DNA from 3 places in the Vibrio alfacsensis genome. Region 2 is predicted to be linked to each of the others. Evidence: predicted binding sites of a transcription regulator. Region 2 holds the regulator's gene; each other region holds the start of a gene.

Region 1 (4,256 bases), 220 kb from region 2:
ATTTTACCCCTGTTGCTCAAGCTGCATGGCTTGCAATGCCGAACTTTACTGCGCCGGAGTTCAACATCAATGCGATTCTATTTATGATTCCTGTTGCAATTGCCCCTGCGGTAGAGCACGTCGGTGACATGCTGGCTATCTCTAACGTAACGGGCAAAAACTACCTTAAGAAGCCAGGTCTTCATCGCACTATCGCGGGTGACGGGATCGCGACAATTGCAGCATCTATGGTCGGCGCGCCACCTAACACCACTTACAGCGAAGTAACCGGTGCGGTAATGCTGACCAAAGCGTTTAACCCAGTGATCATGACTTGGGCTGCAATTACGGCAATCGTGCTTGCTCTTGTTGGTAAACTAGGCGCGATGCTACAAACGATTCCTGTGCCTGTAATGGGCGGCATCATGATTTTACTATTTGGTTCTATCGCTACCGTCGGCCTCAACACATTGATCAAAAACAACGTGGATCTTCACAAATCTCGCAACCTTGTGATTGTCGCAGTGACGCTTGTATTTGGTATCGGTGGTATGGCTTTTGGTATTGGCGAATTCAGCCTTCAAGGCATCAGCCTATGTGGTATCGTAGCGATTATTCTTAACCTTGTGCTTCCAAACGACTTAGGTGAAAACCACGTCGTTGATAACGCACAAATGGAAGAAGAAAAAGCGAAGTAATCCGCTGCGCGGTCATTCCATTGGCCGTGTTTGCTGTTCGATAAGAATATCAATCATAGAGAATAAAAAAGGCTTGGTGAAAACCAAGCCTTTGTTTTATCTATTCAATCGTAACAAAATATCAGAGAATTACTTAGTACCGAAGATCTTGTCACCAGCGTCGCCTAGACCAGGGACGATGTAACCTTTGTCATTTAGCTTCTCATCGATTGCTGCTGTGTATAGCTCAACGTCTGGGTGGGCTTTTTCTAGTGCTTCGATGCCCTCAGGAGCCGCAACAAGAACAAGAACTTTGATTGCCTGACAGCCTTTCTCTTTTAGAAGGTCGATCGTTGCGATCATAGAGCCACCCGTAGCAAGCATTGGGTCAACAACAAGAGCAATACGCTCATCGATGTTAGAAGCAAGCTTGTTGAAGTAAGGTACTGGCTCAAGTGTTTCTTCGTCACGGTAAATACCAACAACGCTGATACGCGCACTTGGCATATGCTCAAGAACACCATCCATCATGCCTAGACCTGCACGCAGGATTGGCACTACAGTCACTTTCTTACCTTTGATTTGGTCTACTTCTACAGGACCATTCCAACCCTCAATGGTTACTTTTTCTGTTTCAAAGTCTGCTGTCGCTTCATAAGTTAGAAGACTACCGACTTCGGTTGCTAACTCACGAAAACGCTTCGTGCTGATATCACCTTCTCGCATTAGACCAATTTTGTGTTTTACTAGAGGGTGTTTAACTTCAACGACTTTCATTTCCATCTCCGGCTTTTGTGACAATATTTAAACAAACTTTCAGATTATACATGATTTTTTAAGGGAGATCAGGATGGCGAGCTAAAGAAAAAAACTTACGCAAACGTTTGCTATCTATATTTAAGCACTGTTAGAATAGCGCCGTTTTCATATCCAACTTAATACCGAGGACTTCCCTGTGAGTGGTAATAACTCTTCTCTTAGCTACAAAGATGCTGGTGTAGATATTGATGCAGGCAATGCGCTTGTGGATCGTATTAAGGGTGCGGTTAAACGTACTCGTCGCCCTGAAGTGATGGGTGGTATTGGTGGTTTTGGTGCCCTTTGTGAATTACCAACGAAATACAAACAACCTGTACTGGTTTCGGGCACTGATGGCGTAGGAACAAAACTTCGCTTAGCCTTGGATATGAACAAGCACGACACCATTGGTATTGACCTTGTGGCAATGTGTGTTAACGACCTTATCGTGCAAGGTGCAGAGCCTCTCTTCTTCCTAGATTACTATGCGACTGGCAAACTAGACGTTGATACTGCGGCAGACGTGGTTTCTGGTATTGCTGATGGCTGTGTTCAAGCAGGTTGTGCACTTATCGGTGGTGAAACGGCGGAAATGCCAGGTATGTACGAAGGTGAAGATTACGACGTTGCAGGTTTCTGTGTTGGCGTAGTAGAGAAAGAAGACGTCATCGACGGTACGAAAGTAGCAGCAGGCGATGCACTAATCGCAGTTGGCTCAAGCGGTCCACACTCTAACGGTTACTCTCTAATCCGCAAGATCCTTGAAGTTTCTGGCGCAGATAAGAACGAAGAGCTAGCAGGTCGCACTATCGGTGAACACCTACTAGAACCGACTAAAATTTACATCAAATCAGCACTTAAGATGATTGAGAAGCACGACATCCACGCGATTTCTCACATCACGGGTGGTGGTTTCTGGGAAAACATCCCACGCGTACTGCCTGATGGCACCAAAGCCGTTATCGATGGTAGCAGCTGGGAATGGCCGATCATTTTCCAATGGCTACAAGAAAAAGGCAACGTGACCACACATGAAATGTACCGTACTTTCAACTGTGGTGTTGGCCTAATCGTCGCTCTACCAAAAGACCAAGCAGACGAAGCCGTAGCCCTACTTAAAGAAGAAGGCGAAAACGCATGGGTGATTGGTGAAATCGCTCAAGCTGAAGCAAATGAAGAGCAAGTTGAAATCCGATAACTTGTGAGTTGCGCTACATAAAGACATGAATGAGGACACTATGTCCTCATTCTGCTATCTGGAACATCGAAAACCATTCTAATAGTAGGTAATTTAATCTCTACACATCTCCAGTCTGCAAGACTAATACCAATCACAACATCAAATAAGGCAGTCACAACATCATGAAAAACATCGTGGTCCTCATTTCTGGTAATGGCAGCAACCTACAAGCAATACTTGAATCCTGTGAAGCCAACATGCCAAATGCACAAGTCGCAGCTGTGTTCTCCAATAAAGCAGAAGCTTATGGTTTAGAGCGTGCAAAGCTTTTTGATGTGAACGGTCACTTTATCAATCCTAACGCATTCGAATCTCGCGAAAAATTTGATGCTGAGTTGATGAAACAAATCGATGAATACCAACCTGATGTGATTGTCCTCGCCGGCTATATGCGCATTCTTAGCAGTGCGTTTGTTCAACACTATTTAGGTAAGATGATCAATATTCACCCATCCCTTCTGCCAAAGTATCCAGGCCTAAACACTCATCAGCGCGCTATTGATGCCGGTGACAAAGAGCACGGCACTAGCGTTCATTTTGTTACAGAAGAGCTCGATGGCGGTCCAGTAATATTGCAAGCCAAAGTGCCTGTATTTGAAGATGATAATGCTGATGCTCTTACCGCTCGTGTACAAACGCAAGAGCATACCATTTACCCTATGGTCACAAAATGGTTAGTAGATGAAAGACTAACAATGAGAGATGGCAAAGCGTACCTCGATGGTTTTGAGCTTGGTGAACACGGCTACGCCACCGAGTAACGCTCAATTCCAAACGACAAACACAAAAGGCAACCATCACAGGCTGCCTTTTGTTATTTTAAATCTTATAAGCTTGGTTCAATAAAGCCGTAGTCAGACTAGAAGCCAAAACCAACAACCTAAAAAGTCCCTGAAACCAACTTAGCAATACAACACTCGGATAGTAGATTCTGAATCTGACTCGTTCCTCGTCGTTCAGAATGACGCAGTCGGTAAAAAGTAGAATTCACTTCAATTAGTTACGTCATTCCAGCGAGCCTTAGCGAGACTAGGAATCTACTACTAGCACACTAGGAAGTAAGAATGCTCATCCGTATCCGTCCTCGGTTTAAAACGCAAAAAATAAAGCTCGCGACTAAGCGAGCTTTATTTAAGTATTCAGTATCAGAAACCATCACTCCAATGGATCAGTCGGAGCTTGGTTACCCGGCTTCGGCGCAGCAAATGGGACATCCGCTAACGCCTTTGCATTATTGAGCACCATCTCACCAACATGAAACAACCCATACTCACCCGGCTTCATGCGCTGCCATGTCTCGTTACCTGTAAGTGGTTGAGTCGCAATCACTGAAACCACATCGTGTGGCGTCGTCTCTTCTTGGAAGTTAATCTCGACATCTTCATCTAATAGCGCAGCTTTACCAAATGGCGCACGACGAGTGATCCAGTAAAGATGATTAGTACAGTAAGTCATCACAAACTCACCGTCGCTAAGTAGCATGTTAAACACACCCTTTTCTCTCAACTTATCGCAACACGCCGCTACATAGATAAATACAGACTCCATATCCTGTGGAGGCT
Region 2 (4,256 bases):
TTATTGATTCAAAGCAAGCTTATTTGTTGCCATTAATAACTAGGCATAATTACCCATAAACAATAACAATTATAGTTACTGCTATTCATTTTAATTGTTTACACTTAAGAGATTATACTCAAGTGACTTCAAGATGCCGCCTTAAGTGCATCATTTCAGGAGCAAAAAATGCAAGAAGTGAAAGCTTTTAACGAAAAACGCGCCGAAATTTACTGGTGGTTTTCTAGCCTATTCGCTAAAGAACTTACCGAAAAAGACCTAGAGAGCTACCACAGTGTTGAAATCCGAAGTTTTTTAGCTGGCCTAGGTGAAAACGAATCCCTAAAGACATCAGTCGATGCATTGGTCGATGCACTCAACCGACTTCAAGATCGTGAAGACGCTCAACTCGAACTTGCCGCAGACTTTTGTGAGCTATTTCTGAAAACAGAAAAACACGGAGCACTTCCATACGCTTCCATGTACATCGGTGAGTCGGGTCTTCTAAACGATAAGCCAGCAGAAGAAATGGAAAAACTCATGGCGGACTTTGGTGTTCAGGTCGATGAAAACCTGAAAGAACCAGCCGATCACCTTGCTGTAGAGCTCGACTTCTTAGGCAACATGATCATTCGCTCTAACGAACTCGAGCAAGAAAAACATATGGAAGAAGCATTCGTGGCACAAAACGACTTCATCCAAAAGCAACTGCTTACTTGGTTACCTATGTTTGCAGCAAAATGTAAGCAATTCGATGAGTTTGGCTTCTACGTTAGTGTTGCTCAAATGCTGATCGCTTTCTGTAAACTGGACAGCGACTACCTTCTTGGTGAATAATTGCGGGCTATTTTAGGGGGACTCGTCATACAGCCCCCTTATTTTATTCGTTTGTTTCTCACTGGTTCAGAGAAGTACAGTGAATTTAGCCGTTAAAATGTGACATAAAAAGCACAAAACCATCGCTGAATATGTTGCCAGCCTGCTCACATAGGTCTAAAATGTGAGCGCAAACGATTAAATATGATTTATATGTAAACCGCTGAAATATAGCGGTTTTTGTGTTTTATTACTCTGCTTGCTGAGCCATTCCTTGTATCACTAATCAAGGAATATATTTCTCAGCAACCAATGTCGCTACAAATCTTTTTATACCGATTTCGGAACAACCACTGCCGAACCTATCAGCGTTGCTTTTTCGTAACTGCTCAGTTTGCGCAAGACACTAAGCGCATGGTTGTCTTCACTACGGTATTCAGTAACTCGATACAGGACATCATTTATGGCCACAATTAAAGACGTTGCTCGCTTAGCCGGCGTTTCAACCACCACAGTGTCGCACGTAATTAACAAAACTCGTTTTGTTGCTGAGACCACTCAAGAAAAAGTAATGAAAGCGGTTGATGAGCTCAATTACGCGCCTAGTGCTGTTGCTCGCAGCTTAAAGTGTAACTCAACGCGCACTATCGGTATGTTGGTTACTCAGTCAACGAACCTTTTCTTCTCTGAAGTGATCGATGGCGTAGAAAGCTACTGTTACCGTCAAGGCTATACATTGATCCTGTGTAATACTGGTGGTATTTACGAGAAACAACGTGACTATATTCGCATGCTTGCAGAAAAGCGTGTCGATGGCATTTTAGTGATGTGTTCTGACCTAACGGAAGAACTACAAGAGATGCTAGACCGCCACGCAGACATCCCTAAAGTCGTGATGGACTGGGGCCCTGAAAGCTCAAAAGCAGATAAGATCATTGATAACTCGGAAGAAGGTGGCTATTTAGCGACTAAATATCTAATTGATAATGGTCATAGCGAAATTGCATGTTTAAGTGGTCATTTCGATAAAGCAGCATGTAAAGAGCGAATTGCTGGCTTTAGACGTGCAATGGCAGAAGCAAACCTTACCGTTAAAGAAGACTGGATTCTTGAGGGTAACTTTGAATGTGATACTGCCGTTCTTGCTGCAGATAACATTACTGCAATGGAAAAACGCCCGACTGCAGTATTCTGTTTTAATGACACCATGGCACTAGGCTTGATGAGCCGTCTGCAACAAAATGGCATCAAGATCCCTGAAGACATTTCTGTGATCGGTTACGACAACATCGAACTTGCTGAATACTTCTCTCCACCGCTAACGACGATTCACCAACCAAAACGTCGTGTAGGTAAAAACGCATTCGAGATCTTACTTGAACGTATTAAAGATAAAGAGCACGACAAACGTATTTTTGAAATGCAGCCAGAGATTGTAATACGTAGCACAGTAAGCAAGCTCAACTAATCAATAATGCAGCTAAGTAATAAGAACTAAGCAATAATGACCGATTTGAAGCGCTCCTTTTAAGGGGCGTTTTTTATGTTCTGAATCCACCCTTTCGTCCTATTTTCTAATCATATTGGATTGGATTTAGGCAAGTAACATTGCCATAGGTGAAGCGATGAGCAATTGACTAATTTCGGGGTAGACAGCCCAGAGCACTTCGCTATAACATACTGTTTTAATTCAATGTATTTGAATTCGTATTTATGGTGTTGATAGGCATATCTAACCAAGAGATATGAAATAACACTCATTAAATACCCCTTTTTAATTGAACTAATGTCACACTTCCATATTCAGGATGTGATGTTAATTCAATGAAAGCAGTATTCTGATACCGTCACGCACAGGGCAAACCATTCGAAAGAGTGGGACGCAAAGCTTCCGGCCTTAACTATTTGTTTTTGAAGACCGTTATTTTTTAAAAACGGCTGTTTTTTTGAAGACTGCTATTTTTGAAGACTATCGTTTTTAAAGACTGTTTTCGATGATGGTTATTTTCAATCATCGTCGTATCAGTAGAAGGTAGCGGGGTTACCGATGGCAAATATGCATTTAACGAGTTTACCCTTTAATGACATTATAACTGCATGCATTTGCTATTCTCTCGGACCTGATTTTTGGTGGCGTAATACTAATTACACCGAGATAACTCATCATGGATAAACCGATACTCAAAGACTCTATGAAGCTATTTGAGGCACTTGGTACGATCAAGTCGCGCTCAATGTTTGGTGGCTTCGGACTGTTTGCAGATGACACTATGTTTGCACTAGTTGTAAATCATCAATTGCACATCCGAGCGGATCAGAAAACTTCATCTACTTTCGAGACTCAAGGACTTAGACCTTACGTCTATAAAAAACGTGGCTTCCCAGTGGTAACGAAATACTATGCTATTTCTGACGAGCTATGGGATTCAACCGACAAAATCCTTGATGTTGCAAGGAAGTCTCTAGAAAGCGCCAAGCTTGAAAAAGAACAACAGGCAACAACAAAGCCTAACCGACTAAAAGATTTGCCAAACCTACGTTTAGCGACTGAACGCATGCTTAAAAAAGCAGGCATCGATTCGGTAGAGCAACTAGAGGACAAAGGCGCATTAAATGCGTACAAGGCAATTCAACAAACTCATGCATCTAGTGTAAGTTTGGAATTGCTTTGGGCCCTTGAGGGAGCGATCAATGGTACGCATTGGAGTGTAGTACCACAAGAACGCCGACAAGAACTCATGAATGGCCTTTCCTAATCCGCTTCATAAGATTTAAAACATAGCCGCAGTTTTACACTGCGGTTTTTTTTGAAATTTTTTTTCGCCCAGTTCTGTCTTATTCTTTAACAAGCTAAACGAGATGAATGATATGAATAAGAAACTGATTTTAGGGCTTATCCTACTCGCGGTAATCCTCCTTTTAGGTATCAACTTCGGCCAATACTTAACATTAGAAAATGCGAAAGCGCAGCAGGAAGCGTTGAATACTCTCATTGAGGAAAACTTCTTGCTTGCGGCAACAACCTATTTCTTCACCTATATTGCGATCACGGCGTTTTCAATCCCAGGAGCGGCCGTAGTCACCTTGCTTGGCGCTGCACTGTTTGGCTTTTGGACAAGTTTACTGCTCGTTTCGTTTGCCAGCACCATTGGTGCGACTATCGCTTTTCTCAGCAGCCGATACCTACTGCGTGAGTGGGTTCAAGATAAATTTGGCAATAAACTCAGCGCGATCAATCAAGGTGTTGAGAAAGATGGTGCGTTTTATCTATTTTCTTTGCGCTTGATTCCGGTATTCCCGTTTTTCCTCATCAACCTGCTTATGGGGTTAACGCCAATGGCCGTTACTCGATTCTATCTAACCAGCCAAATCGGTATGTTGCCAGGAACAGCAGTATACTTAAATGCGGGAACGCAATTGGCGACCATTGATAGCCTCTCTGGTATTGTATCGCCTACCGT
Region 3 (4,256 bases), 1.3 Mb from region 2:
TCACAGCAGTAACCATTGCCGCGTTATACACCACTCCGGTTTTCGCAAAGGATCAGCAAAACGCTCCTCTCACATCCGCAGAGCTCTTTTCAAAAAGTTCCGCCTACTTCAACCCCAAAATATCTCCAGACGGTAAGCATTTAGCATTCGAATCGAACATTGATGGCAAAGACGCCTTGGTCATTCTCAATGCTAAAACCATGCAACCAAGCAGTGTGTTACGTTTTAATGGCAATGAACAAGTCGGTGATTATTATTGGATTAATAACGAGCGTGTCGTTGCCTCGAAAGAGTATCTAAAAAGTTGGTCAACCGCTCCAGTAAGTTATGGCGAATTAGTATCAGCCAATGTTGACGGGAAAAAATACGCCTACATCTTTGGTTATAATCCGCCAAAATCAAGTAAGTTGATACGTTCAGCCTCCATCGTCAAAGCGTTTGGTCATGTCTTAGATATCTTGCCCGATGATGACCGACACATCTTGGTGTCCGCATTGCCTATTGGCGATTACAAATTTGATATAGAAAGACCAAGTGAAGTCTATCGAGTCAATGTTTACAATGGGCGACGCTCTAAAATAACTACATCTCCAGTAGGATTTAGTCGTTTTCTGACCGATCATAATGGCGAGGTACGCTTTGTTTCTGGTCTCAATAGCAAAAATAAAGTGGAACTTTATTATCGTGTCAATGAGCAATGGAGAAGCTCTGACAAGATCCAATCATTAAAGAGCTTCAAAGAGTTTTACCCCATCTCTTTTGGCAGTAATCAAGACTCTGTTTATGCTGCCGTCAGTTACAAAGGGGAGCCAAGAGCGGTCCATCACCTAAATTTAAAAACAGGTGAAAGCACAAAAGTCGCATCCGATGCGAGCGTCGATCCAAAAAACTACTGGCTTGATCCAGATTCAAAACAGCTTTATGCGGTGGAGTTTGAGAGCGATTATCCAACCTATGCCTTTGTCGATCCCAAAAACAAGCGCAGTGAATATCTCCAACAAATCCTTACCTCCCTACCCGGACACCAAGTTAGATTAGTCAGTGAAACCGATGCGGGTGACGCCTATGTCATTATGGCATTCAATGACCGAAATCCTGGTGATTACTACTTATTTACGACGCAACCAAAAGAAATACGCTATTTATTTTCGGCCAGAGAATGGTTAGATCCTGCGAAAATGGCGGAAGTAAAACCGGTCGAATTCACCAGTCGTGATGGAAAACGCATCACGGGATATCTCACTCTGCCACCCAATGCCGAACCGAAAAAACTCCCACTCATCGTCAACCCACATGGAGGGCCTCATGGGCCAAGAGATTGGTGGGAATTTCGCGAAGAAAACCAGTTTCTTGCCAGTCATGGCTATGCGGTATTACAAGTCAACTTCCGCGGCAGTGGTGGCTTTGGCAAACAATTTGAAGAAGCTGGCTACCGAAAATGGGGCACGAACATTCAATATGACATTATTGATGCCACCAAGCACATCATCAGCGAAGGCATTGCAGACAAACAGCGAGTGTGTATTTCAGGTGGGAGCTTTGGTGGATACAGCGCGCTTAAATCGGCGAGCATCGCACCAGACTTGTTTCAGTGTGCGGTCGGCACAGCCGGTGTTTATGATCTTGAATTGATGTTCAAAGAGGGAGATGTTCCAGATAGTAAAATGGGGCTCAGCTACTTAACCGAAGTCCTCGGAGAAGACCCGAAAATCCTCAAAGCGATGTCGCCAACGCATAATGCAGACAAACTCAAGTCTGCGATCCTACTCGTTCATGGTGGCAAAGATCAACGCGCCCCTATCGAACAATTTAATGCGATGACAAAAGCGTTGGACAACATTAAATACCCTTATGAGGCGTTTGTTCTCGATGACGAGGGACACGGTTTTTACAAAGATGAGCATCGAGCGAAATATTACGCTCATGTGCTCAACTTCTTTGATAAGCATTTGAAAAACTAAACATCCTAAAAATAAAAGGCGATACCCTCGGTGTTATCGCCTTTTATTTTTCTGAATAAAGCAAACGTTTGCTTTTTGGCAAAATCCCTCTATAATCCCGCACAAAATTTGTGGTGTGCTCCTTGTCACACCAAACCAATCTGAGTTGACGCTGATTAACAGCAATCACAGGTAATAACGTCAACTCCGCCTAGTACTCCCATTCAGCGAGTTCTGGGTAAACTTTTTTGCGACTAGCGAGACAAACAATGACAACTTCAAACCGACCTTCGGAATTGGTCTATCAACTCAATGACCGTCCACCATTACCTCAGACTATTTTTGCTGCACTTCAGCACTTATTGGCAATGTTCGTGGCCGTCATTACACCATCCTTGATTATCTGCCAATCTTTAGGCGTACCTGCTGAGCAGACCAACACCATCATTAGCATGTCGTTGTTTGCATCTGGCGTGTCTTCTTTTATTCAAATTCGCACTTTCGGCCCAATCGGTTCAGGGCTGTTGTCTATACAAGGCACGAGCTTCAATTTCTTAGGCCCAATTATTGGTGCAGGCCTGTCACTGCAAGCTGGCGGCGCGGATCTTAATACCATGATGGCCGCTATATTCGGCACCATTTTAGTCGCTTCATTTGCTGAGATTTTTCTTTCACGAGTTCTAGAGCACGCACGTCGAATCATTACACCTTTGGTATCGGGTATTGTCGTGACACTGATTGGTCTAACGCTGATTCAAGTCGGCTTGGTATCAATGGGCGGTGGCTATGCGGCAATGAGCGACGGTTCGTTTGGTAGCCTAGATAAGCTGGCATTAGCAGGAACCGTACTGGGTTTAATCGTCATTTTGAACCGCTCTAAAAACCCATATCTTCGCGTTGCTTCCATCGTGATTGCTATGCTGGTAGGTTACGTGATGGCTTACTTCATGGGCATGGTGGATACCTCAAAACTGGGACAGACGGACCTCATTGCTCTACCAATTCCAATGCAATACGGCCTTGGTTTTGACTGGTCACTGTTCATTCCACTTGTGTTGATTTTCTTTATCACAGCCCTAGAAGCGATTGGCGACATCACCGCAACATCTGAAGTCTCTGGTGAGCCAGTGAAAGGGCCAATCTACATGAAGCGTATCAAAGGTGGCGTGTTAGCTGACGGTCTAAACTCTGCGATTGCCGCCGTATTCAATAGCTTCCCTAACTCTACATTCAGTCAAAACAACGGCATCATTATGCTGACTGGCGTAGCAAGTCGCTATGTGGGCTACTTCATTGCCGGTATGTTGGTGATTCTTGGTTTGTTCCCGGGCGTAGCGAGTTTCGTTCAGTTGATTCCTGAGCCCGTATTAGGTGGCGCAACCATCGTTATGTTTGGCACGATTGCCGCAGCAGGTGTGCGCATTATTTCTCGTGTAGAACTCGACCGCCGTGCGATTCTCATCATGGCACTGTCATTTTCAATGGGTCTAGGCATTGCACAAAAACCTGAAATTCTTCAGTTCATGCCAGACTTTATTAAGAGTATCTTCTCAACGGGTGTTGCGGCAGGTGGTATCACCGCGATCATATTGAATCTCCTGCTTCCAGAAAAATTGGAAGAAGACACTGAAGAGCTTGTCACTCAAGAAGTAAAATCGTCTTAACTTTATACTGAATATCGGGATGTCAGGTAGCCCAACCACTATTTCGGTTGGGCTTTTTTTCTCTCGATGCTCGCGGTTTCCAATATTTATTTTGTAGGGAAACTAATTTGCGCGATCAGGCCGCCTTCACTGCGATTTCGGATGATCACCGAGCCAGAATGTTGGCTGACAATACGCTTTACAATAGCCAGCCCTAACCCTGTCCCCTCACTACCGCGAGCCGTATCACCGCGTGTAAACGGTTCAAACAACTTCGCAATTTGTGAGGGCTCGATCCCTGGGCCATTGTCTTCGACACACACCCACACCAATTGCTTGTCCGCCGTGGTGCCCGTACTAACTTTTACCCAGCCATTTCCATAACGTAACGCATTGACCACCAAGTTACTCACAGCGCGCTTGATAGCAATCGGACTGCCTTTCGCGGTTGGTATGTTCGCGTTCAAATCCGTCTCAATTTCTACTTCATAGCCGCCCTCCGAAGTCGCGACATCACTAGTGATCGTATTGATGTCCACTTGCTCAAACGACTCTTTATTGACGGGTTTGAGGTAATCCATAAACTGACTGATGATTTCGTTACACTCTTCCGTATCGCTAATGATCCCCTCCGCCAAATAGCTGTCTTCTGGTGACATCATTTCTGTCGCAA

The links. Region 2 encodes PurR, which represses purine synthesis genes. Its sites were predicted from a motif close to TNANGNAAACGTTTNCNTNA; they were not measured.
Region 1: a site for PurR is predicted at 1,529-1,548, ahead of purM (phosphoribosylformylglycinamidine cyclo-ligase). Genes of this name have one in related genera too.
Region 3: a site for PurR is predicted at 2,018-2,037, ahead of VA249_RS00745 (uracil-xanthine permease family protein). Genes of this name have one in related genera too.

The regions. Positions count from the first base shown of each region.
Region 1 covers NZ_AP024165.1:2,293,471-2,297,726, forward strand. The annotation lists gene VA249_RS10555 (uracil-xanthine permease family protein) at 1-677, shown strand, start outside; gene upp (uracil phosphoribosyltransferase) at 807-1,433, opposite strand; gene purM (phosphoribosylformylglycinamidine cyclo-ligase) at 1,612-2,652, shown strand; gene purN (phosphoribosylglycinamide formyltransferase) at 2,817-3,455, shown strand; gene VA249_RS10575 (class II glutamine amidotransferase) at 3,850-4,256, opposite strand, start outside.
Region 2 covers NZ_AP024165.1:2,074,868-2,079,123, forward strand. The annotation lists gene torD (molecular chaperone TorD) at 169-816, shown strand; gene purR (HTH-type transcriptional repressor PurR) at 1,259-2,263, shown strand; cyclic di-GMP riboswitch class I at 2,643-2,724, shown strand; gene VA249_RS09555 (TfoX/Sxy family DNA transformation protein) at 2,961-3,551, shown strand; gene VA249_RS09560 (TVP38/TMEM64 family protein) at 3,664-4,256, shown strand, end outside.
Region 3 covers NZ_AP024165.1:160,000-164,255, reverse strand. The annotation lists gene VA249_RS00750 (S9 family peptidase) at 1-1,961, shown strand, start outside; gene VA249_RS00745 (uracil-xanthine permease family protein) at 2,210-3,604, shown strand; gene envZ (two-component system sensor histidine kinase EnvZ) at 3,691-4,256, opposite strand, start outside.